4 regions of the Streptosporangium sp. NPDC049248 genome follow, and region 4 is predicted to be linked to each of the others. Evidence: riboswitches for the same ligand, from Rfam matches in the RefSeq annotation. Region 4 holds a riboswitch; each other region holds the start of a gene.
The links. Region 4 has a riboswitch for cobalamin ahead of metE (5-methyltetrahydropteroyltriglutamate--homocysteine S-methyltransferase). Riboswitches for the same ligand answer to the same signal wherever they lie in the genome.

Region 1: another riboswitch for cobalamin. It lies ahead of AB0K21_RS04835 (ribonucleoside-diphosphate reductase subunit alpha); the one in region 4 lies ahead of metE (5-methyltetrahydropteroyltriglutamate--homocysteine S-methyltransferase).
Region 2: another riboswitch for cobalamin. It lies ahead of cobN (cobaltochelatase subunit CobN); the one in region 4 lies ahead of metE (5-methyltetrahydropteroyltriglutamate--homocysteine S-methyltransferase).
Region 3: another riboswitch for cobalamin. It lies ahead of AB0K21_RS13145 (CbtB domain-containing protein); the one in region 4 lies ahead of metE (5-methyltetrahydropteroyltriglutamate--homocysteine S-methyltransferase).

The regions. Positions count from the first base shown of each region.
Region 1 covers NZ_JBFAQY010000002.1:191,821-199,110, forward strand. The annotation lists gene AB0K21_RS04820 (enoyl-CoA hydratase/isomerase family protein) at 1-490, opposite strand, end outside; gene AB0K21_RS04825 (mechanosensitive ion channel domain-containing protein) at 701-1,816, opposite strand; gene AB0K21_RS04830 (ribonucleotide-diphosphate reductase subunit beta) at 1,861-2,856, opposite strand; gene AB0K21_RS04835 (ribonucleoside-diphosphate reductase subunit alpha) at 2,932-5,157, opposite strand; cobalamin riboswitch at 5,273-5,475, opposite strand; gene AB0K21_RS04840 (tripartite tricarboxylate transporter substrate-binding protein) at 5,480-6,502, opposite strand; gene glmS (glutamine--fructose-6-phosphate transaminase (isomerizing)) at 6,629-7,290, opposite strand, start outside.
Region 2 covers NZ_JBFAQY010000005.1:337,964-345,253, forward strand. The annotation lists gene AB0K21_RS13165 (cobyrinate a,c-diamide synthase) at 1-292, shown strand, start outside; gene cobN (cobaltochelatase subunit CobN) at 315-3,971, opposite strand; cobalamin riboswitch at 4,003-4,207, opposite strand; gene AB0K21_RS13175 (precorrin-3B synthase) at 4,223-5,644, shown strand; gene AB0K21_RS13180 (precorrin-8X methylmutase) at 5,641-6,267, shown strand; gene AB0K21_RS13185 (precorrin-2 C(20)-methyltransferase) at 6,365-7,290, shown strand, end outside.
Region 3 covers NZ_JBFAQY010000005.1:327,103-334,392, reverse strand. The annotation lists gene AB0K21_RS13155 (putative cobaltochelatase) at 1-139, opposite strand, end outside; gene AB0K21_RS13150 (CbtA family protein) at 189-914, opposite strand; gene AB0K21_RS13145 (CbtB domain-containing protein) at 924-1,112, opposite strand; cobalamin riboswitch at 1,143-1,275, opposite strand; gene AB0K21_RS13140 (response regulator transcription factor) at 1,441-2,079, opposite strand; gene AB0K21_RS13135 (sensor histidine kinase) at 2,083-3,303, opposite strand; gene AB0K21_RS13130 (ABC transporter permease) at 3,300-4,022, opposite strand; gene AB0K21_RS13125 (ABC transporter ATP-binding protein) at 4,022-4,735, opposite strand; gene AB0K21_RS13120 (DUF4132 domain-containing protein) at 5,110-7,290, shown strand, end outside.
Region 4 covers NZ_JBFAQY010000011.1:33,018-40,307, forward strand. The annotation lists gene metE (5-methyltetrahydropteroyltriglutamate--homocysteine S-methyltransferase) at 1-1,563, shown strand, start outside; gene AB0K21_RS21180 (hypothetical protein) at 1,695-2,006, shown strand; gene AB0K21_RS21185 (family 16 glycosylhydrolase) at 2,107-4,323, opposite strand; gene AB0K21_RS21190 (glycosyltransferase) at 4,412-5,113, opposite strand; cobalamin riboswitch at 5,560-5,773, shown strand; gene metE (5-methyltetrahydropteroyltriglutamate--homocysteine S-methyltransferase) at 5,891-7,290, shown strand, end outside.

The DNA.
Region 1 (7,290 bases), on a different contig from region 4:
GCAGGAACTTGGCGGTGGACGGGCCGACGGCGGCGGTGAGGCGGCGGGTGGAGCTCGGCGGGTAGACGATGCCGAGCTTGGCGGGGGTGATGCCGAAACGGGCTCCCTCGGCGGCCAGGCGCAGGTCACAGGCGAGGGCGAGCTGGCAGCCGCCGCCCACGCAGAAGCCCTCGATCATCGCGATCACCGGTTTGGGGAACTCCGCCAGCGCCCGCTCCGCGGCGACCGTCGCCCCCGTGTCATCGCCGCTCTCGTCGCCGTTGCCGGCGAGTTCGGCGAGCTCCGAGATGTCGGCCCCGGAGCAGAAGGTACCCGCCGCCCCGGTGAGCACCAGCACCCGCACGGCCGGATCGTCCGCCAGCGGCGCGAGCAGCGTGGGCAGAGCCCGCCACATGGCCGCGCTCAGCGCGTTGCGCTTCTCTGGACGGTTGATCCTCAATGTGGCGACATACCGGTCAACGGACAGTTCAAAGCCTTCGGAGATCTGCACGGGATAGATTCTCCCGGTACGTCTTATGACCTTGTCATCAGACCACCCCAAATCATGAGAAACCGCATGTTCAGCATCATTTGCCTCTGAAGTGAGCAATCCTGCGCGGCACCGTGCCCGAACGGCCGCGGCGGGTGCGGCCGCGACCGCGGCATCCGAGACGTCTCCATGTCGCACCCCCGGCCCGGCCGGCTCAGGGAACCGGTCGCCTCAGGACGGAACCGGCCGATCGCCGTCCTCATCGCCGGAACGCCTCGCCGCCGGCGCCGTCAGGCCGGTGAGTGCCCCGGGAAGGGTGGCGGGCACGAGCGGATTCTCGACCCGGAAGCGGGGCAGGGCCTGGGGGTACCTCTCGCGGACGAAGGCCACCAGATGCTCACGGATGTCGCACTTGAGATCCCAGGCGCTGGCGGAGTCGGCGGCGCTCATCAGGGCGCGCAACTCCAGCAGCCCGTTGGGAAGGGTGTCGGTGACCTGGAGGGTCCAGTCCTTCTGGTCCCACAGCGGGTGCGCGCGCAGGGCGCGGTAGAGCTCGGCGCGCAGTTCCTCGACCGGCACCGACCAGTCGACCCGGATGAACACGTGGCCGATCACCCTGCTGCTGTGCCGGGTCCAGTTCTCGAACGGGTTGGCGGTGAAGTAGGAGACCGGCAGGACCAGCCGGCGCTCGTCCCACAGCCGCAGCACCACGTAGGTCAGGCTGAGCTCCTCGATGCGGCCCCACTCGCCCCGCACCACGACGACGTCGTCCAGGCGGAGCGCGTCACTGAAGGCCAACTGGAGTCCGGCGAGCAGGTTGCCGAGTGTCGACTGGGCGGCGATGCCGACGACGACGCCGGCGATCCCGGCCGAGGCCAGCAGTCCGGCGCCGAGCGCCCGTACCTGCGGAAAGGTGAAGAGCATCGCACCCAGCGCCACCACGATGATCACCGCCGAGGCCACCCTGCGGACCAGGGTGATCTGGGTGCGGATACGCCGGGCCTTGCGGTTGCCCTCGCCCTGGACGGTGACCAGGCGGTCCAGGACCACGTCGGTGACGGCGTAGGCGGCCTGGATGACCAGCCAGGTGGCGCACCCGATCATCGCCACGCTGAGGCCGCGGTCGATCACCTGGCTGACCGAGCCCTCCGCCATGCCCGGCTCGTAGACGGTGTAGGCGGTCGCCACGGCGGCCGTGGCGAACCCCGGCCAGGTGCAGCGGCTCACGACCGGACCGGCGAGCGCCCACTTCTCGCCGATCAGCCGTGAGCGCAGTACCCTCCGCACCGCCTCCACCGCCACGATCGCGGCGGCCACGGAAACGACCATGATGATCCAGCTGGACACTGACGACTTCCCCTCGTCGCTCTCTTCCCCGGACCATCAGCCAATCAGAAGGACTCGTCGAAGGTGACATTCCCCTCGACGGCTATCTGGTAGGCAGAAACCCGCCGCTCGAAGAAGTTGGCCAGCTCCTGCACGTCCTGCAACTCCATGAACGCGAACGGGTTGGCCGTACCGTACCGGACGGGCATCTGGAGCCTGACCAGCCGCTGGTCGGCCACGTACTCAAGGTAGCGCCGCATCTGCTCCACCCCCATTCCCTGCAGGCCGTCGCCGCACAGGTCGGCCGCGAAGGCCAGCTCGGCCGCCACCGCCTCCTCGATCATCCGGGTGACCTGCTCGGTGAGTTTGTCGTCGAACAGCTCGGGCTCCTCGGCCCGTACGGTCTCCACGACGCCGAAGGCGAACTCCATGTGCATGGACTCGTCACGGAAGACCCAGTTCGTCCCGGTGGCCAGGCCGCTGAGCAGCCCCCTGGAGCGGAACCAGTAGACGTAGGCGAAGGCCCCGTAGAAGAACAGGCCCTCGATGCACGCCGCGAAGCAGATCAGGTTGAGCAGGAACGCCCGCCGGTCCTCCCTGGTCTCCAGCCGGGCCAGCCCTCCGAGCGAGTCGATCCATCGGAAGCAGAACTCCGCCTTGTCACGGATCGAGGGGATGTGCTCGACCGCGGCGAACGCCTTGACCCGCTCGTCGGGGTCGGGCAGGTAGGTGTCCAGCAGGGTCAGGTAGAACTGGACGTGCACCGCCTCCTCGAACAGCTGCCTGCTGAGATAGAGGCGCGCCTCGGGGGCGTTGAGGTGCTGGTAGAGGTTGAGGACGAGGTTGTTGGCCACGATCGAGTCGCCGGTGGCGAAGAACGCCACGAGGCGGTTGATCAGGTGACGCTCATCGGAGGTCATCCTCGCCAGGTCCGCCAGGTCGGAGGCGAGATCCACCTCCTCGACGGTCCAGGTGTTGCGGATCGCGGCCCGGTAGCGCTCGTAGAACTCGGGGTAGCGCATCGGCCGCAGGGTGAGATCCATGCCGGGGTCGAGCAACATCGGGAGAACGCCTTTCGGGGTGGCCGAGGGGTGGCTGGGAGGGACGGGGTGCCCTTGGACGGGCCGCCGGCAGGTCTACTGGCAGGCGTCGCAGTACTCGGGGTTCTCCAGGGAGCAGGCGACGGCCTCGGGGTCGAGGACGGGGACCTCCCCGGCCGCCGGTGCCGCCACGGTGGCCTGCGCGATCCGGGTGGCCGGGCGCGAGCGCAGGTAGTAGGTGGTCTTCAGGCCCGCCTTCCAGGCGTAGGCGTACATCGAGGAGAGCTTGCCGATGGTCGGCGTGGCCATGAACAGGTTCAGCGACTGCGACTGGTCGATGTACGGGGTGCGCGCGGCGGCCAGGTCGATCAGCGCCTTCTGCGGCAGCTCCCAGGCGGTCCGGTAGAGCAGCCTCAGGTCGGCGGGGATCTCGGGAATGTCCTGGACGGAGCCGTCGGCGCGCTTGATCGCGTCACGGATCCGCGAGGTCCACAGCCCCCGGGCCCGCAGGTCGGCGACGAGATAGCGGTTGACCTGGAGGAACTCACCCGAGAGGGTCTCGCGCTTGAAGATGTTGGAGACCTGCGGCTCGATGCACTCGTAGCAACCGGCGATGGAGGCGATCGTGGCCGTGGGCGCGATCGCGATCATCAGCGAGTTACGCAGCCCCGTTCCGGCGATCCGCTCCCGAAGCTCCGTCCACGCGGCCGACGTCGCGGCCCCGTAGTGGTCGGGGTGGAGCACCCCGGCGGCGGCCCTGGTCTCCTCGTACGAGGGATGGCGGCCACGCTCGACGGCCAGGTCCGAGGAGGTCCGGTAGGCGGCGAGCGCGATCTCCTCGGAGATCCGGGTGGACAGCTCCAGCGCGCGCGGCGAGTCGAAGGGCAGCCGCAGCGCGAACAGCACGTCGGCCAGGCCCATCAGGCCGAGCCCGATCGGACGCCACTTCTGGTTGGCGGCCCTCGCCTCGGGGGTCGGGTAGAAGCCCAGGTCGATGGTGCGGTCGAGAAACCGCACGGCGGTGCGGACCGTCGCACGCAGCCGCGCCCAGTCGATCCCCTCTTCGGAGCCCGGAGACAGGTGGGCGGCCAGGTTGATCGAGCCGAGGTTGCAGACCGCGGTCTCGGCGTCGCTGGTGACCTCAAGGATCTCGGTGCAGAGGTTCGACAGATGGATGACGTTCTGGGGCCTGGCCGTCTGGTTGGAGGTCCGGTTGGCCGCGTCCTTGAAGGTCATCCAGCCGTTGCCGGTCTGCGCGAGCGTGCGCATCATCCGGCCGTACAGGGTGCGGGCGGGGAGCTGCGCGGTGAACCGGCCCTCGGCCTCGGCGGCCCGGTAGGCGTCGTCGAACGCGGCGCCGTACAGGTCGGTGAGGTGCGGGACCTCCTTGGGGTCGAACAGCGACCACACGCCGTCGGCCTCGACCCGGCGCATGAACTCGTCGGGGATCCAGTTGGCCAGGTTCAGGTTGTGCGTGCGGCGGGCCTCCTCGCCGGTGTTGTCGCGCAGTTCGAGGAACTCCTCGACGTCGGCGTGCCAGGGCTCCAGGTAGACGCAGGCCGCGCCCTTGCGGCGGCCGCCCTGGTTGACCGCGGCGACGCTCGCGTCCAGGGTGCGCAGCCAGGGCACGATGCCGTTGGAATGGCCGTTGGTACCGCGGATCAGCGAGCCCCGCGAGCGGATCCGGCTCCAGGCGATCCCGATGCCCCCGGCGTACTTCGACAGCCGCGCGACCTGCCCGTAGCGCTCGTAGATGGCCTCCAGCTCGTCGCGGGGCGAGTCGAGCAGGAAGCACGAGGAGAGCTGGGGTCTGCGCGAGCCGGAGTTGAACAGCGTGGGCGAGCTGGGCAGGTAGGACAGGGTGGCCATGAGCGCGTACAGCTCGGCGGCCTCCTCGACGGTCTCGGACAGGCCGCAGGCCACCCGGAGGAAGAAGTGCTGCGGGCGCTCCAGCACCTTGCGGGTGCGCGGGTGACGCAGCAGGTAGCGGTCGTAGACGGTACGCAGCCCGAAGTACTCGAATCTGGCGTCGGCGTCCGGCTCGATGAGCGCGTCCAGGACCCCGGCGTGGGCGGCCACGAACTCCGCGAGCCCGTCGGCGATCAACCCCGCCTCGTGCGTCGCGGCGACCGACTCGGAGAAGTCGCGGACGCCGTGCTCGGCGGCCTCGTCGGCGATCAGCTCGGCCAGCAGCGCGGCGGCGACTTTGGAGTTCTCGGGGTCGGTGATCACTCGGGCGGCGGCCTCGTCGATGGCCTGCCTGCGATCGACCGGCGCGTTCCCCGCGCTCTCCGCCGCCGTCTCCGCCAATACCTGTGTCACGTGGTGTCCCTCGCTCGCTCGAACTTCCCCCTGTGGCTCCGCCGGAGGGGCACGCGTCCGCGAGCGATCCCGGACACGCCGGACCGCCTCGTTCCGCGGGCCCTCCCACGAGGCCCTGGACAATCACGTCACCGGCAGGTCTTCGGACTCACGGGCGCCCTGCGCGTGCCTACCGGCCGTCGCTTCCCGGGCATGGCTCACCCAGTGCTCACATGACGGCTTTCGTTCCCGTTCACCGCTGCGGGGCAGTCCCGGAATCTCACCGGGTTCCCTCTTGCCTCGCCCCTCCCGGGGCGAACCAGCAACGAGCAGGATCCTACATCTAGGGGCGTCTGACGCAACTACCCCAACAAGTTGTGTCGGAAGACTTCAGCAGTCCGAGCTCGTGGAGCACCCCGCGGGTGCGGGCCGTCTCGGTGAAGAGCCACTGACGGAAGTCGTCACCGCTGAGGTAGACCCGGCTCCATCCATTGGCCGCGCACAGGGCGCGCCAGCGCGGCGCGGCGTCGATCCTGTCACACAGGGCGATCGCGGCGTCCCGGTCCGCCTGGCCCATGCCCTTGGGTCCCAGCAGGCCGCACCAGTCGCTGTACTCCAGCCGGACCTCGACCTCCAGGAGCGTCGGCGCGTCGATCCCGTCGAGCCGGCTGCCCGAGGAGACCACCAGGGGACGCAGGCGGCCCGCGGCGATCTCGGGTCGCAGGGCGCGGGCCGACCCCAGCAGGGCCGCGACCCGTCCGACCTGGAGCGCCTCGGCCGCGTCCTCGGCACCGTGGAACCCCGCGTACTCCAGCAACCGGGTGTCCACCCCGAGGCACTTGCCGATCATGCCGTAGAGCACGTGGTCGGAACCGCCCTCCGGCCGGCCGCCGACCGTCAGCGCCGCCGGGGTGCGGCGCAGCTCCGCGGCGAAGTCCTCGAAGGTGCGCAGCCGGGAGTCCGAGGGGACGACCAGGACCGTCCAGTCGCCGACCAGGCGGGCGAGGGGGGTGGCGGCGTCCACCACCGCGGCGGTGTTGGCGATCTCCGCGGCCGTCACCATCGGCATCGCGGCGACGAGCAGCCTGCCCTCGCGCGCGAACGAACCGCGCACGGCGCCGAACGCGTCACGCGGGACGGAACCCAGGGGCCCCGGCCGCTCGACGGCCATGGCGGAGCGTGCCAGCCCCGACAGGACCAGGACGGAGGCGAGCCTGCCCGCGATCCCGTCCCAGCCGTGGCCGTCGGCGGTGGGTTCGAGGATGCTCAGGCGGCCCACGGCCGAGCCGGCGGAGTCGCCGTTCAGGTCGCAGCCCGCGACGACCACGGCACCCGCGACCAGCGCGAAAAACCTCCTACGGCGCATAAGCGCCCCTTCCCCCAAGAACCCCCTATACCATAGGTTACCGCTTTATCACTATCTGTCACAGACCGGGGGTCGCCGCGCCCCCGGCCGGGGCGACCACCGTCGGCGGCCGCCCCGGGAGCCCTCTCACTCCACCGTGACGCTCTTGGCCAGGTTGCGGGGCTTGTCGACGTCCCGCCCCAGCGCCACGGCGGCGTGGTAGGCGAAGAGCTGAAGCGGGATCGACAGCAGGATCGGGTCCAGCTCGATCTCGTTCCTGGGCACCACGACGCAGTCATCGGCCAGCTTGGGGTCCACCGCGCGGTGACCGACCATGAGCACCCGGCCGCCCCGGGCGCGGATCTCACCCAGCGTGGTGAGGTTCTTGTCCAGCAGCTCGTCGTCGGGAACGATCGCCACGGTCGGCATGTCCGGGCCGATCAGCGCCAGCGGCCCGTGCTTGAGCTCGCTGGCCGGGTACGCCTCGGCGTGCACGTAGGAGATCTCCTTGAGCTTCTGTGCGCCCTCGCGTGCCACCGGATATCCTCGGACCCGGCCCACGAACATCATGCTCGGCGCCTCGGCGTACTTCTTCGCCAGTTCCTGGAGCTGCGGCTCCAGCGCCAGGATCTCCTTGATCTGGTCCGGCAGCCTCCGCAGGCCCTCGCAGATCCGGCGGCCGTCGGCGGGAGACAGGTCCCGCACCCGGCCGAGGTGCAGCGCGAGCAGCGCGAAGGCCACGGCGGTCGAGGTGAACGCCTTCGTGCTCGCCACCGAGACCTCGGGACCCGCGTGCAGGTACACGCCGC
Region 2 (7,290 bases), on a different contig from region 4:
TCCCATGTGCGGAAGGCTCGACATCACCGCGACGATGACCGGCGGGCTCACGCTGGGCTACCGCGACGCGGTGGCGACCGCCAAGTCCGTGCTCACCCGCGAGGGCGAGCGCTACCGGGGCCACGAGTTCCACCGCACGGCCACCGATCCCGGGCACGCGACGCCGCCGCTGTTCCGCTGGAGGGGCGCGGCCGACGGTTTCGCCGAGCCCCTGCTGGCCGCCTCCTACCTGCACCTGCACTGGGCCGGCAGCCCCGAGCTGGCCGAACGCCTGGTCGCGGCCATCGGCTGACCCGCCCCCACCCCGGGGCGGGTCAGCGGTCCTCCAGGTCGCCCTCGACGGTGAGGTACGCCTCCCGCAGGGCCGCCATGATCTCGGGGTCGGGGTGCTCCCACATCTTCCGGTCGGCCGCCTCGAGCAGCCGCTCGGCGATGCCGTGCAGCGCCCACGGGTTCGAGGCGGCCATGAACGCCCGGTTCTCCGGGTCCAGGACGTAGACGGCGGCCAGCCTGTCGTACATCCAGTCGGCCAGCACGCCCGTCGTGGCGTCGTAGCCGAACAGGTAGTCCACGGTGGCGGCCAGCTCGAACGCGCCCTTGTACCCGTGCCTGCGCATCGCCGCCAGCCAGTTGGGGTTGACCACCCGGGCACGGAAGACCCGCGCGGTCTCCTCGTGCAGGGTCCTGGTCCGCACCGCGTCCGGGCGGGTGCTGTCGCCCACGTACGCGGCGGGCGCCCGGCCGGTGAGCGCCCGCACGGTGGCGATCATCCCGCCGTGGTACTGGAAGTAGTCGTCGGAGTCGGCGATGTCGTGCTCGCGGGTGTCGACGTTCTTCGCGGCCACCGCGATCCGCCGGTAGGCGCTCTCCATGTCCTGCCGGGCCGGTGCCCCGTCGAGGTCGCGGCCGTAGGCGAAGCCGCCCCAGACCGCGTACACCTCGGCCAGGTCGGCGTCGTCGCGCCAGTTCCCGCTCTCCATCAGCGGCAGCAGGCCCGCACCGTAGGCACCCGGCCGGGAGCCGAAGATCCGCAGGGTGGCCCGCCGCTCGTCGCCGTGCGCGGCCAGGTCGGCGTCGGCGTGCGCCCGCACGTAGTTCTCCTCGGCGGTCTCCGCGAGGCCCGCGACCAGCCGTACCGCGTCGTCCAGCATGGTGACGACGTGCGGGAAGGCGTCCCTGAAGAACCCGCTGATCCGGACGGTCACGTCGATCCTGGGCCGGCCGAGTTCGGCGAGCGGGACCGGTTCGAGGCCGCTGACCCGGCGGGACGCCTCATCCCAGACCGGCCGCACGCCGAGCAGCGCGAGCACCTCCGCCACGTCGTCGCCCGCCGTGCGCATGGCACTGGTGCCCCAGACCGACAGCCCGACGGAGCGCGGCCACTCACCGGTGTCGGAGCGGTACCGCTCCAGCAGGGAGTCGGCCATGGCCTGCCCGGTCTCCCACGCCAGCCTGCTGGGCACCGCCCGGGGATCGACGGAGTAGAAGTTCCGCCCGGTCGGCAGCACGTTGACCAGCCCGCGCAGCGGTGACCCGCTCGGCCCGGCGGGGACGTAACCGCCGTCGAGCGCGTGCAGCACCGCGCCGATCTCGTCCGTGGTCCTGGCGAGCCGGGGCACGATCTCCCCGGCCGCGAACCCGAGCACCTTCTCCACGGCGGCCAGGACCCCGGAGCCGCGGTCACCCCCGCCGGCCAGGACGGACGCGGTGACGGGGGAGACGGCGAACGGATCCCAGCCGCGCTCCTCCATGCCCTCGACGAGGGCGCGGGCCAGCGACTCGGCCTCGTCCACGCTCACCCTCGCGGCGCCGCCGTCCTCGGCCAGGCCGAGGGCCTCACGCAGGCCGGGGAGTGCCTCCTGACCGGCCCAGATCTGGCGGGCGCGGAGCATGGCCAGCACGAGGTCGACGCGGGCCTTCCCCTCGGGGGCGTCGCCGAGCACGTGCAGGCCGTCACGGATCTGGACGTCCTTGACCTCGCAGAGCCATCCGTCGACGTGCAGCAGGAAGTCGTCGAACCCGCTGTCCTGCGGCCGGTCGTCGACGCCCAGGTCGTGGTCGAGCCTGGCGGCCTGGATCAGCGTCCAGATCTGCGCCCGGACGGCGGGCAGCTTGGCCGGGTCCATGGCCGCGATCGAGGCGTGCTCGTCCAGCAGCTGCTCCAGCCGGGCGATGTCGCCGTAGGTCTCCGCACGGGCCATCGGCGGCACCAGATGGTCGACCAGTACGGCGTGCGCCCGCCGCTTGGCCTGCGTGCCCTCACCGGGGTCGTTGACCAGGAACGGGTAGACCAGCGGCAGGTCACCGAGCGCCGCGTCGGGGCCGCAGGAGGCCGACATCCCCGCCGACTTGCCGGGCAGCCACTCCAGGTTGCCGTGCTTGCCGACGTGCACGATCGCGTGCGCGCCGAAGTCGTCGGCCAGCCACCGGTAGGCGGCCAGGTAGTGGTGGCTCGGCGGCAGGTCGGGGTCGTGGTAGATGGCGACCGGGTTCTCCCCGAAGCCGCGCGGCGGCTGGACCATCACCACGAGGTTGCCCGCGCGCAGCGCGGCCAGCACGATCTCGCCGTCCGGATCGCGGCTCCGGTCGACGAACGACTCGCCCGGCGGCGGCCCCCAGTGCGCCTCGACGCCGTGCCGCAGGTCCTCGGGCAGCGTCTCGAACCACGCCCGGTAGCGCGCGGCCGGGATCCGCACCGGGTTCGCGGCCAGTTGCTCCTCGGTGAGCCAGTTCCGGTCCTGGCCGCCCGCCGCGATCAGCGCGTGGATAAGCGCGTCGCCGTCCAGTTCCGCCACGCCGGGGAAACCGTCTCCGAGGTCGTACCCGGCCTCCGTCATGGCCGTGAGCAGCCTGACCACGCTGGCCGGTGTGTCCAGGCCGACCGCGTTGCCGATCCTGGAGTGCTTGGTCGGGTACGCCGACAGCATCACCGCGATCCGCCGTTCCGGTGCCCTGACGTGCCGGAGCAGACCGTGCCGTACCGCGATGCCGGCCACCCGCGAGGCCCGCTCGGGATCGGCCACGTACACGGTCAGACCCTCGTCGTCGACCTCCTTGAAGGAGAACGGCACGGTGATGATCCGCCCGTCGAACTCGGGGATCGCCACCTGGGAGGCCGCGTCGAGCGGGGACAGGCCGTCGTCGTTCTCCCGCCAGGCGTCCCTTCCCGTGGTCAGGCAGAGGCCCTGCAGGATCGGCACGTCCAGCTCGGCGAGCGCGCCGACGTCCCACGCGGAGTCGTCCCCGCCCGCCGAGGCGGTCGCCGGACGGGTGCCCCCGGCGGCGAGCACGGTGACCACCAGGGCGTCCGCGGCCCGGAGCGTGTCGAACAGGCCGGGCTCGGCGCTGCGCAGGGAACCGCAGTAGACGGGCAGGGCCTGGCCGCCCGCCTCCTCGATGGCCAGGCAGAGCGTCTCGACGAAGGCGGTGTTGCCCGCGACGTGGTGCGCGCGGTAGTAGAGCACTCCGATGACGGGGCCCTCGGTGCGTCGCGCGACACGTTCGAGGGGGCCCCAGCCCGGGGTGGGCGCGGGCGGTGCGAAGCCGTACCCGGTGAGCAGCGCCGTGTCGGAGAGGAAGGCGTGCAACTGGGCCAGGTTCGCCGGACCGCCGTGCGCGAGGTAGGCGTGCGCCTCGGCGCAGACCCCGCCGGGCACCGTGGACAGCTCCATCAGCTCGGCGTCGGGGGCCTGTTCGCCACCGAGGATCACGACGGGCCGCCGGTCGGCGAGCAGCGCGTCCAGCCCGTCCTGCCATGCCCGCCGGCCGCCGAGCAGCCGCACGACCACGAGGTCCGTGCCCTCGGTCAGCGCGGGCAGGTCCTCGGCGGACAGCCGCGCCGGGTTGCCGAGCCGGTAGTTCGCGCCGCTCGTCCGCGCGCTGAGCAGGTCGGTGTCGGAGGTCGACAGCAGCAGGACGGCGGGTGGCGCGGGCGGTGCGGCCGATCGTGGGGTGGGCGGCACGGAACGCATGCGGAAGTCCTCCCTCGGGGTCCTCGCCCCGGGTCGTCGTCATCGCGACGGCAGGAGTCTCCTGGCTCCCGGATCAACGCTCACCCCGGCCTTCCCGTCCGTTACCGGACCGTGGCCTTCGGTGGGGTTCGCTCCCCGGTTACAGTGGCGGGACCGCGCCGGTTTCACACCGGCTTCCTCCCTGCGCCGTCGCCTAGGTCACACTATGCCAGGCGGACATCCGTAAAGAAATGGGAGCTACCATCCACTGCGTGTCAATAACCGACCCTCCCGGAAGAAACCGGGCCGACGCGTGTCCCGGAGCGCTCCAGGTGCACGCCGCGGCCGACGGCGGCCTGGCACGGATCAGGATTCCCGGCGGGGCGCTCACGGCGGGTCAGCTCCGCGTGGTCGCCGCCGCCGCCCGGGAGCTCGGATCCGGCGTGATCGAGCTGACCTCCCGGGCGAACCTCCAGGTGCGCGGCCTCCCGCCGCAGGACGGCGAGCCCCTTCCCGCCGTGCGTCCGGCACCCGGCGACGCGCGCGTTCCGGACGACGCTCGGCGGCCTTCCCCGGCATCCGACCTCGCCGTGCGGCTGGCCGCCGCCGGGCTGCTGCCGTCGGCCACGCATGAGCTGGTACGCAACATCGTGGCCTCACCCCTGGCCGGGCGGGCACCCGCGAGCCTGCTCGACGTCCGTCCGCTCGTGTCCCGGCTGGACGGGGAACTCCGCGCCCGGCCCGTGCTCGCCGACCTGCCCGGCCGGTTCCTCTTCGCGCTCGACGACGGCTCGGGCGACATGGCGGCCCTCGGCGCGGACGTCACACTGCTGCCGGTCGAACCGGTGGACGCCTCGGTGGACGACGTCTCCGAGGTGGCGCTGCTGCTCGCCGGTGCCGACCGGGGGCTGCGCGCACCCGTCTCCTCCGCCGTCACCGGCATGCTCGCGGTCGCCGAGGCGTTCCTGGCCGAGCGCGCCGAGCAGGGGTCGGGCGCGTGGCGGCTCGCCGAGCTGACCGACGGTCCAGGACGGGTCTCGGCCCGCGTTCTCGGGACGGAGCCGGCTCTCCGGCTGTCCGCCCCCGCCGTACGACGGGCGCGGACGGCGGGGGGAGGCACGGTCGGGGTCATCGCACAGCGTGACGGAAGATCGGCCCTCACCGTTCTCGCCGCGCTCGGGCGGCTCACGGCGGCCCAGCTGGAGGCGCTCGCCCGGGCGGCCGAGCACGGCGGGGGAGAGGTCCGGGTGACGCCGTGGCGGACGATCGTCGTCCCCGACCTGCCGCCGCGGGAGGTCGACGGCCGGCGGGCGGCGCTCGCGGACGCGGGCCTGGTCGGCGACCCGGCGTCACCGTGGCTGGGCCTGACCGCCTGCGTCGGCCGGCCCGGATGCGCGAAGGCCCTCGCCGACGTCCACGCCGACGTCCACGCGGGTGTGCACGCGAACGGCGGCACCGGCTCCGAGTCCGGTGCGGGCGGTCCTGACGGCGTCCGCCCCCCGCGGAGCCGCACCCGTGCGCTTCCCGTGCACTGGTCGGGCTGCGAGCGGCGATGCGGACGCCCGCGCGGCCAGGTCGTGGACGTGGTCGCGACCGGAGACGGATACCGCGTCGAGGCGGACGGCGTGAGCCGTACGTTCGCCGACGCCGAGCAGACGAGCGCCGCGGTGGCGGCGACCAGAGAGGGAAAGTGATCGACTACATCAGGGACGGAGCGGAGATCTACCGCCGCTCCTTCGCCACCATCCGCGCGGAGACGGACCTCGGCGGCATGCCGCCGGGCGTCGCACAGGTCGCGGTCCGCATGGTGCACGCCTGCGGCATGGTCGACCTCGTCAACGACCTCGCGTGGTCGCCGGGAGTCGTCACGGCGGCGCGCGGGGCGCTGCGCGACGGCGCGCCCGTGCTGTGCGACGCCATGATGGTCGCCTCCGGCGTCACCAGGCGGCGGCTGCCGAAGGCGAACGAGGTGATCTGCACGCTCGGCGACCCGCGGGTGCCGGAGCTGGCGCTGCGGCTGGGCACCACCCGCAGCGCCGCGGCGCTGGAGTTGTGGCGCGACCGGCTCGACGGCGCGGTGGTCGCGATCGGCAACGCGCCGACCGCACTGTTCCGCCTGCTCGAACTGGTCGAGGAGGGTGCCGGACGCCCGGCGGCGGTGCTGGGCGTGCCGGTCGGCTTCATCGGGGCCGCGGAGTCGAAGCTGGCCCTGGCCGAGCACCCGGCCGGACTCGACCACCTGGTGGTGCACGGGCGCAGGGGCGGCAGTGCGATGGCGGCGGCCGCGGTCAACGCGGTCGCGAGTGAGGAGGAGTGAGCGGGTTGAGCGGGGATCTCGGGTGCCGGTGCGGGGTCGGGCTCGCGATGGCGGCGGCTGTCGTCAACGCGGTCGCGGGTGAGGGGGAGTGAGCGGGTTGAGCGAGGGTCTCGGGTGCCTGTACGGGGTCGGGCTGGGGCCGGGAGACCCGGAGCTGGTGACGGTGAAGGCGGCCAGGCTGCTCGGTGCGGCCGACGTGATCGCCTACCACAGCGCCCGGCACGGGCGGAGCATCGCCAGGTCGGTGGCGCTGCCCTACCTGCGGGGAGACCAGGTCGAGGAGGCGCTGATCTACCCGGTGACCACCGAGACCACCGACCACCCCGGCGGATACCAGGGCGCGCTCGACGACTTCTACGCCGACTGCGCCGTGCGGCTGGCCGCGCACCTGGACGCCGGACGCGACGTGGTGGTGCTCTGCGAGGGCGACCCGCTCTTCTACGGCTCCTACATGCACATGCACAAGCGGCTCGCGCACCGGTACCCGACCGAGGTGGTGCCGGGAGTGACCTCGGTCAGCGGGGCCGCCGCGGTGCTCGGCCGCCCGCTGGTCGAACGGGACGAGACGCTGACCGTGCTGCCCGGCACGCTCCCGGCGGACGTGCTGGCCGAGCGGCTGGCCGCCGCAGACTCGGCCGCGGTGCTGAAACTCGGCAGGACCTTCGAGAAGGTCCGCGCCGCCTTCGCCGAGGCCGGTCGTCTCGACGATGCCTGGTACGTCGAGCGGGCCACCACCGGCAAGCAGCGCATCGAGCCGCTGGCGGACGTCGACCCCGAGTCGGTCCCCTACTTCTCCCTCGCGCTGCTGCCCAGCCCGCTCACGCCGTTCTCCGCGAAGGCCGCGGCCGACCGCGAGGAGCAGGCCGGAGACGAGCGGCGCGGCGAGGTCGTCGTGGTGGGACTCGGCCCCGCCGGGCGGCCGTGGCTGACCCCCGAGGCGCAGGACGCCCTCGCCCGGGCCGACGAGCTGATCGGCTACGGCCCCTACCTCGATCGGGTGCCGCCCAACCCGCGCCAGCGCCG
Region 3 (7,290 bases), on a different contig from region 4:
GGACGATCGTGGACTTGGCGGTCCCCTTCTCCCCCCGGACCAGCACACCGCCCACCCGTGGCGAGACCGCGTTGAGGATCAGCGCGAGCTTGAGGTCGTCGAGGCCGACGACGGCGCTGAACGGATAGGCACCGATCACGAGGTTTCTTTCTGCGAGATCCTGTTGACGTGTCCGGCCCGCCGAATATTCAGTTCGGGGCCGCCGCGAGCGCGTCACGGCGAACGACGCGCTGCACGGCGATGCCGTACAGGACGCCGATGGCCGACCAGAGCACGAGTTGGGTGCCGAGGGAGGAGACGCGGAAGTCCCACAGCAGCTGGGCGGGGAAGCCGTCGGGCACCTCGTTGACCGTCGGCAGCACGAGCAGGGTGACGATCACGGGGACCAGGAAACCGGCCACGCCGGCGAGCCAGGGCCTGGCCGGCACCTTGCGGGCGCAGGCCACGCCCACCGCCACGGACAGCAGGCCGATGGCGACCAGGACCAGGTAGAGCACGGTCCGGCTGCCGATGGTGTCCGGGTCACCGACGGCGGGCGGGTTGGCCGGGTACTTGACGAACGGCACCAGCACGAGCGCGACGAACGCCGTGGCGGCCATCGTCGCGGCCAGCACCGCGTCGGAGCGGGGGCCGATCCGGCCGCGCAGCCCGGCGAAGACGAGGGAGAAGACACCCCCCACGGACATGCCGTACAGGGCCAGGGCGAGGAAGAGCCCGGCCCGCTGGCCGGACCGGCTGACCAGTGCCTCCTCCCCGTGGGAGTGCCCGGCCTCGCTCTGGGCGTGGGAGGCGGCCTCTTCGAGCGCGATGGCCTGGTCGATGTTCGGCTCGCCCAGCAGGTAGGCGAACGCGGCGGCGATCAGCCCGGCGACCAGCCCGACGAGCAGGCCGCGGAGCAGCAGGGTACGTATCACGGCGCGCGTCTAGTGGCAGGGAACGCCGAGCAGGTGGCGCCCGTCGTGCATGAGTTCGTGCAGATAGTCGCCCGCCTGCGACACCACCCCCTGGTCGAAGGTGACCAGGTAGGCCACCAGCAGGAGCAGCGGAACCGCCACGAGCCAGCGGGCCAGGTGGGAAAGGGGAACGGGCTGAGAAACGGACAGCTCACGCATGAGTAGCCTCCTTGGGGATGACGCGTCCCGACATGTGAGGACGCGGCGGCCAAGTAACCTGGCTCCCGGAACTCACGTTCCGGATACAGTGGCGCGACCGCACCGGCTTCTCACCGGACTTCCCTCGGACCACCGCGAAATCGTCCGCAATGTAACCTTTTTTAGAGCGGGCCGTCAATGTGGGGTGATCTGTCACGGCACCGCGGACGCCGCTCCAGTCTGGTGTCCCCCATCTCTCCGGCGGAACGCACCGCGCGGGCCGCCTGCAGCAGGACACGGCTCACATGGTGACACCGGTACTCAGGACCGGCGCACCGGGCGCCCTTGATCAGGTCTCTGAAGCCCGCTTGAGCAGCCCGGTCTCGTAGGCCGCCGCCACCGCGGCGGCCCGGTCCTTCACCCCGAGTTTGGCGAAGATGTGCAGCAGGTGTGTCTTGACCGTCGCCTCGGTGATGAACAGCTTCGCGGCGACCTCGCGATTGGTGGCGCCGCGGGCGATCAGCCCGAGCACTTCGAGCTCCCGCCGGCTCAGCGTCTGCCGCTCGGGGGCGCGTACCTTCCGCGTGAGCAGCCCGGCCACGGCGGGGGACAGCACCGTCTCGCCGCGGGCGGCCGCCTGCGCGGCGCGGAGCAGCTCGACACGCGGGGTGTCCTTGAGCAGGTAGCCGGTGGCGCCCTGCTCGATGGCGGGCAGCACGTCCGCGTCGTTGTCGAACGTGGTCAGGACCAGCACGTTGATGCCCGGTTTCTGCTCGCGCAGCCGGCGGATCAGCTCGGTGCCGCTCATCTTCGGCATCCGCAGGTCCATGAGCACGAGATCGGGGTCGGTCAGCCGCGCCAGGGCGAGAGCCTCCGGCCCGTCGGCCGCCTCGCCGACGACCTCGAAGGCCTCATCGGTGGAGAAGATCTCGCGTAGCCCGTCGCGGACGACCGGGTGATCGTCCACGACGATGATACGAATCGGCATGCCTCACACGTTTCCGGGGTCGGCGGGGATGGCGGGCACCGTGGCGGAGACGCCCGTTCCCTGGCCGGGAGCGGTCTCGATCTCGAAGTCACCGGCCAGCCGGGTGACCCGCTGACGCATCGCGATGAGCCCGAATCCGCCCGCGACCGACAGGTTCACCGTCTGGGGGTCGAACCCGGATCCGTCGTCGCGCACGTCGAGCACCACCACATCCTCCATGTAGGACAGGGTAACGGCGACCCTGCTGGCAGAGGCGTGCTTGCCGACGTTGGCCAGCGCCTCCTGAGCCACTCGCAGCAGGGTCGTCTCCACTTCGGCGTGCAGCGGTCTGGCCTCGCCGGTGACCGACACCGGAACCGGCATGCCGGTCGTCTGTGACCAGGTGGCCGCGACGTCCTCGAGGGCGGCCGAGAGCTGGGCCTCCTCCAGCGGAGCAGGGCGCATCGCCAGAACCGACCGGCGGGCCTCGTTGAGACTGTCCCTGGCCAGCGTGCGTACGGTGTTCAGTCTGGAGCGGGCGGCAGGCACGTTCTCAATGACGTTCTCGGCGACTTCGAGCTGGGTGAGGATGGCGGTCAGCCCTTGGGCGATCGTGTCGTGGATCTCCCTGGCCATCCGCTGGCGCTCGCCGAGCACGCCCGCCTCGCGGGCGCTGGTCAGCAGTTGCGCCTGCAGTCTCGCCTTCTCCTCCGCCAGCTCGACCAGTTCGGTGCCGGCGGCCTTCAGCTGCGCGATCATTTCCTGGCGCTGCCGGCTCTGCTCCGAGATGGTCTGGATGAACAGGCCGACGGTCGAGGTGATCAGGACGGCGAGCAGGAAGGAGAAGACCATCTCGCTCGGCGGCCGGGGATCGGGGCGGACGCCGACCAGCACGGCGGCTGTGGCGGCCACCCCCAGGTAGGCCATCCACCCGCGCAGCAGGGCGAAGGACTGGACGAACGCGCCCAGACCGGCCACCGTGAACAGCGAGTCGATCCTGACCAGCACCGCGATGAAGGCGAGCATCACGATGAAGTAGACGATCGCCACCGCCGGCCGCTCGATCCGGCTGAATCGCGAGGAGACCATGAACCAGTGCCAGGCTCCGACGAACACCGCCAGGACCAGCACGTCCAGCCTCCAGTCCCGCAGCAGGGCGAAGACCGTCGGTAGCAGGATGAAGAGGTACGGCAGGACCGGCCAGGCGCGGTCCCATCGCGAGACGTCGGGTTCGGTGCCTGTCACCAGCGGAACGCCTTCAGCGCGGCCCCGCCGGCGACGATGAAGATCGCGGCCATGACGGCGAGGGTGAGCGGAGAGACGGGGTGGCCTTCCCAGCCGGCGCGGATGGCTTGGACGGCGGGTGCCATGGGGGTCAGGTCGCCGATGGAGCGCATCGACTCCGGCAGTGTCTCGCGGGCGCTCATGGCGCCGGAGACGAAGACCATGGGGAAGAAGACGGCCAGGCCGATCACCGTGGCGGCGCGGCCGCTGGGCACCAGGGCGCCGATGAGCAGCCCGATGGAACCGAGGCTGAGGGCGCCGAGGACCCAGGCGAGGACGACGTCGGCAAGGTTGGCCGGCCCGCTCAGGCCGTAGGCGGCCAGGCCGATGACGGTGAGCAGAGCGGTGCCGAGTACGGCCAGCAGCATGTGCGCGGCCCACTGGGCGCCGAAGATCATGGTGGAAGAGGCCGGGGTGGCGCGCAGCCGCTTGAGCACGTGGCGTTCGCGGTACTGGGCCAGGGTGGCCGGCAGGACGACCAGGGAGGCCAGGCCGACGACGAAGACGCTGAGCATCGGGACGACGGCGTCGATGACAGGCAGCCCGCCGGGCAGTGTGCCGCCGTTGCGCATCTTCACCCACAGGATGACCGCGGGGAAGGCCAGTGCGAAGAAGGCGGCCATCGGATCGCGCACGGCCAGTTTGAGTTCGATCGCGATGACGTTGCCGAGTCCCTTCATCACACGGTCCTCTCGATGAGTGTGAAGTAGGCGTCCTCAAGGGAGCCGGCGTGACTTCTGTCGATGAGCTCGCCGGGGCTGCCCTCGTGAACGACACGCCCCTGGTCGATTACGGCGATGCGGTCGCAGAGGGCCTCCGCCTCGTCCATGAAGTGGGTGACCAGCACGACGGTGACGCCGCGGTCGCGCATGTCGCGGATCAGTCCCCAGGTCAGCCGGCGGGCAGCGGGGTCCAGGCCGGTGGTCAGCTCGTCGAGGAAGACGACCTCGGGGTTGCCGACCAGGGCCAGCGCGATGAACAGGCGCTGCTTCCAGCCGCCGGACAGACCCGCGAAGCGGGCGCGCTTCTTCTCGGCCAGTCCCCATTCCTGCATCAGTGCGCGCCAGTCGGCAGGCTTGTCGTAGAAGGAGGCGTACATCCGCAGTGCCTCGCCGACCTTGATGGCGTCGGGCAGGGCGGCTTCCTGCAGTTGGGCGCCGATGCGCTGGAGCAGCTCATGTCGCCGGGTCCGCGGGTCCATGCCGAGCACGCGCAGGGTGCCGCCGTCGGGCTTGCGCAGTCCGGACGCGCACTCCACCACGGTGGTCTTGCCGGCTCCGTTGGGGCCGAGGATGCCGAAGATCTCGCCTCGCTCGACCGTCAGGGTGACGCTGTCCAGCGCCTTGTGTGTTCTGTAGCTCTTCTGCAAGCCGTTGATCTCGATGACTGCCATGTTTCGAGAATCCCCGCTCCGCCGGATCTCCGTAATCCACCGAATGGTTGATGGCGGCTGTCCAACCTGCGGGACGGCGCTTCAGCCCGTTGATCAGGCACGGTCACGGTTGCGGTCGCCGTCATCTCGATCATCATGGCCCGGATGTGCGGCCTGCCGGGTTTGTGACCGCACCGGCGGATGCGACGTGAAAAGGTTCGGGGCCGATACCTCACCCGCGTCAGTGCGCGGCCATGACGTCCCCGGTCCGAATCGGACGAGGAGGCGGAAGCGGCTTTCGTGGAGACAAGTCCGAATCACGGCAGGGGGAATCTGTCGGTTCCGGCTGATACCCATGATCACCCAGCGTTTCCGATCATTAGTGGAGCCATGTCATGACGTCAGCGGGCAAATGGGACCACATGGACCTGGCCACGAGGGCCGCCTACCAGCGGTTCGACGAGCTCACCGAGCAGGGACTCGACCCCGGCCCCGGCGTCGACTGGCGGGTCTACGGCACCTACGCGCAGATGAGGCTCTGGCTGGGGCCGGAAGGCGGCCACGACTACGACGAGCGGGTGCTGCGCGTGGTCCGGTCGGTGGCCGAGCGCGACATCGACTTCACCTACCGGGAGGCGCACCACCTCATGGGCCGGGCGGAGTACTGGGTGCGGCAGGGGCACACCCGCTACGAGGAGCTGTTCCGGATCCCGCTCGCGGCGGCCCGCCGGTTCGACTACCAGCTGCGCCGGGACCTGCTGCGCTGGCTGACGTCGGGAGCGTGGCTGAAGGACGCGCGGGCGCTCCTGGCCGAGCAGGTGACCGAGCTGCTCACCGAACCCGCCGAGCACGGCCCGGCCGGGGTGGTCCGGACCGAGATCGGGGACACCGACCACTTCGCCCGCATGCTGGCCGAGGAGTACGGCCCGCGCCTGGTCGAGGTGCTGCCGCTGTTCCGCCACTGGAACACCGCACGCTCGACCAAACCCAGCGCCCGGTGGCTCAGGAACGCCGCACGGATGCTCACCCCCGGCGCGGTCGCGCTGGTCCGTGAGCTGCTCACGCGGCTGGTGGCCTACCGGGGCGGAGACTGGGTCGTCCGCTATGACGACGAGGAGTGGCGGGACAAGGTCTTCCTCAAGGAGGACACCATCGTCGTGGTGCGCGGCATCCTGTGGACCTGCCAGGTCATCGACGAGCGCTGGGTGACCTCGCTCGTCACCGACGTCGCGATGACCTGCGGCACCGGCAGCAACGGGATGGGCTCCACGTGCCGCTGCGAACCCGTCACCAACGCCGCCGTCGGCGTCCTGGCCCGCAGGGGCGGCCTCGACGTGATCGTCCCGCTGTCCAGAATCCAGGCGAAGGTGCGCGCGAGGTCCGTACAGAGGAATCTGAGCCTCGCCCTCGACGCGGTGGCCGACGAGAACGGGCTGACCCGCGAGCAGCTGCTCGACCGGACGGTCCCCACCTTCGGCCTGGACACCGACGGCGTCCGCGAGGAGAAGATCGGCGACTACCGGGTCAGGCTGTGCGCCGACGTGCCCGCCCTGCGCTACGTGAACGCCGCCGGCAAGACCGTCAAGTCGCTGCCGAAGGATCTGCGCGCGGAGCTGTCCGATCTGCGGGCCATCCTGAAGGAGCTCAAGCTGACGCAGGCGGCCGAGCGGTCCCGCCTGGAACAGGCGATCGTCCATGAACGGACGTGGCACTGGCGCGAGGTGACCGAGTACTTCCTCGACCATCCCGTCACCGGCCCCTACGCCCGCGCCCTGGTCTGGCAGATCGCCGGCGGCCCGGCGGCCCTGCCGGTCAAGACCGCCGACGGCTGGGAACTGGCCGGCCACCGCCCCGCCCCCGACGCCGTGGCGGGCCTGTGGCACCCGATCCACGCGACCGCCGACGAGGTGGCGGCGTGGCGCGACCGTCTTCTCGAAGGTGGTGTACGCCAGCCGTTCAAGCAGGTCTTCCGCGAGCTCTACCTGCTGACCCCCGCCGAGGAGCGGACCGGCACCTTCTCCAACCGTTTCGCCGGCCACATTCTGCGCTACGGCCAGGCCCGGACCCTGCTGGGCCAGCGCGGCTGGACCGGCCGGTCGATCGGCAACTGGGACTACGAGAACGGCGGCGACCAGGGCGAGGTGGTGCGCGACCTGGCGGGCTGGCAGGCCCGCTGGGCCATGCACATCGTCTCCGCCCCCGGGGCCGAGACCACCATGCTGTGCGCCACCGAGAGCATCACCTTCCACCGCGACGGGCGACCGGCGTCGATGGCCGATCTGCCGCCGCTGGTGCTGTCGGAGATCCTCCGCGAGGCCGACCTCGCCGTGGGCGTGGCCTCGGTCGCCCGCGACGACCAGGCGCTGATCGGCCACGAACGCTATTGGCGCTCCCACGGCTTCGGCGAGCTGACGGAGACGGCCAAGACCCGGCGCGAGGTGCTGGCGCGGCTGCTGCCGAAACTGAAGATCTCCTCCCGGGTGGAGCTGACCGACAGATTCCTTCTCGTACGGGGTGATCTGAGGACGTACAAGATCCATCTGGGGTCGACGAACATCCTGATGGAGCCCAACGAC
Region 4 (7,290 bases):
TACTTCGACCGGCTGGGGGAGGCGCTGCCGGTTCTGGCCGGGGCGCCGATCGAGGGGCTGGGCCTGGACTTCACCGGCTCGGCCGCGGCGAACCTGAACGACCTGGCCAAGGTGGGCGGGGTTGTCGGCAAGCGTCTGATCGCGGGCGTCGTGGACGGCCGCAACGTGTGGATCAACGACCTGGAAAGGTCGTTGTCCACCCTGGCCACCCTGCTCGGCCTGACCGACCGGGTGGACGTGGCGGCCTCCTGCTCGTTGCTGCACGTCCCGCTGGATGTCGCGCTCGAGCACGGAGTGGATCCGCAGGTCGGCCGCTGGCTCGCCTTCGCCAGACAGAAGACGGCCGAGATCGTCACCCTGGCCAGGGCACTGAGCGAGGGCACCGGCGCCATCGCCGGGCAACTGGCCGCCAACCGGGCCGATCTCGCCTCACGGGCGGCCTCGGCGCTCACCCACGACGCCGCCGTACGGGCCCGCGCCGCCGCGGTCACCTCCGCCGACACGCGCCGCGCCCAGCCGTACGCCGAGCGGGCCGCCGCCCAGCGTGCCCGGCTGAACCTGCCGCAGCTGCCGACGACCACCATCGGCTCCTTCCCGCAGACCGCCGAGCTGCGGACGGCCCGCGCCGACCTGCGCGCCGGACGCATCGACGCCGCCGCCTACGACGAGCGGATCGCCGCCGAGATCCGCTCGGTCCTGGCCTTCCAGGAGGAGGCGGGCATCGACGTCCTGGTGCACGGTGAGCCCGAGCGCAACGACATGGTCCAGTACTTCGCCGAGCAGCTCAACGGATACCTGGCCACGCAGCATGGCTGGGTGCAGTCCTACGGCACCCGCTACGTGCGGCCGCCGATCCTCGCCGGAGACGTCTCCCGCCCCGAGCCCATGACCCTGCGCTGGACCCGCTACGCCCAGTCCCAGACGACGCGTCCCGTCAAGGGCATGCTCACCGGTCCGGTTACCATGCTGGCCTGGTCCTTCGTCCGCGACGACCAGCCCCTGGCCGAAACCGCCCGCCAGGTGGCGCTGGCCCTGCGTGATGAGGTCACCGACCTGGAGGCAGCCGGCACCACCGTCATCCAGGTCGACGAGCCCGCCCTGCGCGAGACCCTGCCACTGCGTGCCGCAGACAGGCCCGGCTACCTGGCCTGGGCAGGCGAGGCCTTCCGGCTCACCACCGGCGGGGTGCGGGCCGACACCCAGATCCACACTCACATGTGCTACGCCGAGTTCGGTGAGATCCTGGCCGCCATCGACGACCTGGACGCCGACGTGATCAGTCTGGAGGCCGCGCGCTCCCACATGCAGGTGGCCCACGAGCTGGCCGGGGCGGGGTATCCCAGAGAGGTCGGCCCGGGTGTCTACGACATCCACTCCCCGCGCGTCCCCGATGCCGGGGAGATCGCGTCCCTGTTGCGTAAGGGGCTCGACGGTATCCCGGCCGAGCGGTTGTGGGTCAACCCCGACTGCGGGCTGAAGACCCGCGGCTGGCCTGAGGTGCGAGACTCCCTGGGCAATCTCGTCACCGCCGCCCGCGAGATCAGGACCGAGGTGACCGGCTAGGAGGCCCACTGACGCGCGCCGGGCCTGGGACGGCGGGTTTTCCTGCCGTCCCAGGCCCGGCCACGCCGTCTTACACGCGACGACCGGCCGATGGCCAGCCTGATCGTCATGTGCGGCGAAAGGACAGCCACATGAGCAAGACTCCCAAAACGCGGCAAGTTCGAATCGGCGAGCACGACATGGTGGCGATGAGCCCTGACGACTACCACCGGCTGCACGCGGTTCGCCGTCAGATGGGCGCGCAGTCCGCACGCATGCGGGTCCTGAAGTCCGACTTGAACCGGGCACTGACGCGGCTGGCCCAGATCGAGGCCGTCATACGAAGGGTCACCCTCGACCACGCCGCGGACGCGTGCGGCCGAGAGGAATGCACTTCATGCATTTTACTGAAAACCGTCGACACAGCTCCCTCTCCGCACGACGCGAACGGCGATCACAGCTAGAGCGTTTCGATAGGACGGATGAAAGTCCAGGCCGGTCTTGGTGGTGAACGCGCTGACCGTGGCCAGGCGGTACGCCTCGCCACGGCAAGCACCGGCACCTCTAGCTGGCCAGCCCTTTTCTCCATACCACTTCTTCGCCATGGCCCGGCAAGCAGCGGGCCTCCAGCGACGCAACCTCCAGCACCGCGGGAAGAGCCCGCTCATGGAGCGGGCCCGCGAACTCGGTTGACTCACTGCTCCAGAGGTTCACGTTGAGTTCCATCGGTTGGTCCGGGATCGGTGTCGGCCCCCACAGGAGACGTTCGTGGACGATGACCCTGTCGACGTGCCATCGAATGTATTCGGGCCGCCATTCGATTTCGTAGCGGTGAAATGCTGCGGACGCATCGAAGCCGAGATCGATGAGGGCCGGTGTTCCCCGATACCCGTACTCCAGTTTCGTGCCCGCGGCCCCTGGGTTGTAGAAGACGTTGATGAGCATGCGGGTGGTGTCCCGGCCGAGGAACTCGATGTCGATCTCCTGGCGAGGGCCGTTGCGATGGAGGAACAAGCCCGTCACCAGGCCCGAACCAGAGGGAACCCGCAGATCTGCCGCGAACGTGCCGTAGGTGAAGGAGCGGCGACTTGCGATTGCGCCCCCGGTGAGCTCTCGCACCTTGTTCGTTTCGCGGCGGAGCGTGAGTGACGCAGGGCTGCCGTGCTGCAGCGTGACGTTGTCGGGGCGGAAGAGGGCTCTGTTGCTCGGGAAGGTGTCGTCGCGGAGGTACCAGTCGCTGCCGTCGAGACGGGGGTGCACACGCAACGCGATCGCCGCACTATCGCCGTCTGCGCCCCCGCCCCCAGGCATCCTGCCACCACCGGGAGGTGGCGATGACTCGAACGAGACACCCCGCCACGCCGGGCGATCGACAATCCAGGGAGAAGCATCCCAGGCCAGGCGATGCCCCGAAAGAGCCATGTCCTCGATCGAGCGAGTTCCGGCCGTGATGCGTCGCTGTCCTCTCTCCTGCTGGCGAGGCCAAGGATGGATCGGGTAATCGCACCCGAGAAACCGGACGAGCCGTTCCCACGGGTCCAGCTCGTCGACCGGAAGCACAAGACGGTGATGCTGCGGAGTGTCGAGGTCCTCGCCCAGAACGTCCGCCGTCGCGCTGGTTCCATCTGTCGTGACGATGAGACGCATCGGCGCCTTCGAAGCGATGCGTTCAACCTCGCCCAGACCTAGCGATCCGATGTTCACGTAGGCGTCGAACATCCGGCGCCGGCCGCCACGAAGGAGCGTGTCAAGCTCGCCCGGGGGCAGGTCGGTGAGGTCACTGATGCAGCGGAATCCGAGGACTGACAGAGCCTCCGCCACCGTGGACAACCCCGTACCGGGCGCGCCGACGACCACGATCGGACCTCTTGTGGGCCGAGGCCGGGCGAGCAGAGGAGACTCGCGCTGGATCGCGCCCACCTTCGCCAGAATCGGCAGGACCGAGTAGGAGTTACTTGACTTGATGCCTGGGCGCTGCTCGATGACGGGCCGATCCGTCATCCGGACCGAGAGACGATCGAACTGCAGGTTCATCCACAGGTCGATCGGGCCGTGGGCTGGAAGCAGGCTAAGGAGTTTTTCTGCTCCCGCACGAGAGAGCACGTAGCCAGATAGCTGCCACAGCCCCCTGGTCGGGCGCCGGAGCGCGGGCCGGGTGCGGCTTCGCGCTTCGTCCTCTCCTGTCTCTTGGTAGGAGAGATAAAGAAGGTCGACGGCGTCATCGAGACCTTGGCCCGATCGCAGTTCGCTCCATGCACGGTCCAGCACGGACATGCACGTCCGCGTGACGTACGCATCGTCCTCAAGCACCAGGGTGAAGGACGCGTTGCTGGCGACGATCAGCCTCCACACCTCGATGTGGGAGAGTGCCACCGCGATCTCTTGCGGCGTCATGGTAATCCGCGTCGCCCAGGTGGCGTCGTTGACGTCGAGCCTGGGATGCGGATCGACAAGGAGTTGCTCGGCCAACGTGTAGGTCGGCTCGAGGAGGGTCGCCGGGGGCGGGCCTTCGAGATAGCGGGCATCGATCGCCGAGAACCGTCTCGTGATCGTGCTGAGCGAGCGGCCTTCCATATCCTTCAGCCGTCCGAGTTCACGGTTCAGCGTGTTCCAGCGTTCCTGGGCGCGATCGAGGTTGATGACATAGATGCGTTCGATCGCCGTGTCGTCACCGTTTGCTGAGAACGCGGTTGACCGTCGCCGAGCGAGAATTCGTCTGGTCCGGTAGAGGGCATGGGCGCGCAATGTGGAACGCAGGCCGGAAAGGGAGGTGATGTTCATGCTAGGGAGAAGTCGCCAGTCGTCGTTCAGGGAGGAAGTGAGGCGATGTCGGCCAGGAAGGCCTGGTTTGGAGTTGCGAGTAGGGACCTCATCTGCCTTGGCGCCACAAGCGCCAGTTCCGCTCGTCGTTGCGGTAACTGAGCGGCCACCGGCTCGCGGCAATGGTGTCCCATGTACAGAGGATTTCGACGTCGATCGGTTGCCCGAGTCGTTCCCGCGAGAGGGCGTAGCGGGCAAGCGCCACCGTGAGGTTGCCCGGTCCCGTCATCGCCTGGATGTCGATTGGCCCGCCGGGATGACCGAGGATCGCCGCCGTGCTTGCCTCGAGTGCCGCCAGGACGACCGGATGGTGGTCCGGTGCGATGATCGGGGTGTTGTTGACGTAGTGGATCCATGCGTCGGAGTCGCTGTCGTTCGACATCGCGTTGAGTGGGTCAACCATGGCATCGGTCGCGCTGTCGTAGCAGAGTGCCTGGAGGCGCAGCCGAGAGTCCCGGAAGAGCGGTGTCCAGTCGGCGCCTTGGTAAGCGTCATCCGCATCGATGTAGAAGCCGCCGCTGTCGGCCAGATAACACAGTCGGAAGTAATCGCTGCGCATAGCCGGGTGCGGGCAGGCATCGAAGGCCGCCACGTGCGCGTCGTCGTACGTGGCCTCGATGAACGAGCGCGCCGACTCGTCGCCGTACACATCCCGGCGAAACCCCTGGCCCTCCAGCGCCGTCCAGCTCGCCATGCACTCCAACACGTCGGCTGGGATCCTCGCGGGATCGTCCCAGAACTGAACGATCACACGGGGAACGGGAGCGGTCAGAGTCGATTCGGAAGGATTTGAAAGCGTACGCGTCAGGTGCCGAAGGTACCGGGACCTGCGGACGTGGTCATCGACGATGTTCTCCACATCGGCGTCGTGATCGAGGGCCGCTCCTGGTCGAACGTCGTGGTCATGCGGGCCATGTGACGCGGGTAGAGTCATCGGCGCCCTTCTCAAGCGGCGTTGTCCTGGGCCGATTCGAGGCCCCGTACAGCGGTTCCTGGAGTGTTTCAGGGGTTATGGGCCGCGTCGCCAGAGTCTAGGCCACTTACGAGCGGCCGGAACATTGTCCGTGACTTGGTGGTAGAGGTCGACCTGGAACCCGCTGATGAGACAACGGCACCGCCTTCTCTGCGTGGCGATGAGCGGCGGTGAGCCGCGCCAGTTGGCATCACGGGGGAGAGACAGCCGACGGCCAGGTCGTTAAGCTTTCGGATGTGGATGGTTCGCCCGTCTTCTCCGGAAGGCGGGCGTCGTAAGAGGGAACCCGGTGGGAATCCGGGACTGCCCCGCAGCGGTGAGCGGGAACGACCGCCGTCACAAGCACTGGGCTCATGCCTGGGAAGCGACGGCCAGTAGGTCATGCCTCAGGCATGGTGCCCGCGAGTCCGAAGACCTGCCTCCGCCCGCGCGCCGCTCGGCGCGCGGTGGTCCGCGGCCTCGTGGGAGGGCTTGGGACGCGCTCGCCGGGGTCCGCTCCGCGTTGCGCTTCTTTCTCCTGCCCGGCCGCATGCTGGCAAGACGAGGGAAGTTGCCATGAGGACGACCGTTCTGGGCTACCCGCGCATCGGTGCGCATCGGGAGCTCAAATTCGCCACCGAGGATTTCTGGGCCGGAAAGATCGGCGCCGACGAGCTGGAGGCGGCCGCCGCGTCGCTGCGCGGCTCGGTCTGGACCGAACTGCGCGACGCGGGTCTCGACACGATCCCGTCGAACACGTTCTCGTTCTACGACCAGGTGCTCGACACCACGGTAATGGTCGACGCCGTGCCCGCGCGATACCGGGAGCTCACCGGGCTCGACCGGTACTTCGCCATGGCGCGAGGCACCGCCGAACTCCCGCCGCTGGAGATGACCAAGTGGTTCGACACCAACTACCACTACATCGTCCCCGAACTGGCGCTGGACGCCCGGTTCCAGCTGGCCGACGGCTCGGCCGCCAAGCCCGTGGCCGAGTATCTGGAGGCCAAAAGGCTGGGGATCGAGACGCGGCCCGTACTCGTCGGCCCGCTCACGTATCTGCTGCTGGCCAAGCCCGCGCCGAACTCGCCCGAGGGATTCACCCCGCTCGACCTGCTGGACTCCCTGGTGGAAACCTACGCCGAGCTGCTGGAACGGCTGGCGGGTGCGGGCGCGCGGTGGGTGCAGTTCGACGAGCCGGTCCTGGCCCGCGACCTCGGGGCCCGGGAGATCGACGCGTTCGGGCGGGCCTACCGGCGGCTGGGCAACCTGCCCAGCCGTCCGAAGATCCTGCTCGTCACGTACTTCGGCGAGGTCGCCGCGCAGGCGCTGCGGGTGATCGCCTCCACCGAGGTCGAGGCGGTCGGGCTCGACCTCGTCGCCGGGCCCGGCAACCTGAACGCGGTGGCCTCGGCCGGCGGACTGGTCCGCAAGACCGTGGTCGCCGGCGTGGTCGACGGCAGGAACGTGTGGCGTGCCGACCTGGCGCGGGTGAAGGCGACGTACGCGGTCCTGCTCGGGTTCGCCGACACGGTGGAGCTGAGCAGTTCCTGCTCGCTGTTGCACGTCCCGGTCGACCTCGACAGCGAGACGGCACTGGACCCGGCGGTCCGGGCGCGGCTGGCGTTCGCCCGGCAGAAGGTCGCCGAGCTGGTCGATCTGGCCGCCGGCCTGCGGTCGGAGGATCCGTCGGTGGTGAAACCGCCCGCCGTACCGGCCGATCCCGACGTCCGGGCCGGGCTGGAGACCCTCGGCGACGCGCGGCGGGCCGATCGGGCGGTCCGGTTCGCGGCACAGCGTGCCAAGCTGGGGCTGCCCGAGCTGGCCACGACGACGATCGGCTCGTTCCCGCAGACCGCGGAGATCCGCAAGGCCCGCGCCGACCACCGGGCGGGACGGATCGACGAGAATGCCTATGTCGAGGCGATGCGCGCCGAGATCGCCCGTGTGATCACGCTTCAGGAGGAGCTTGGACT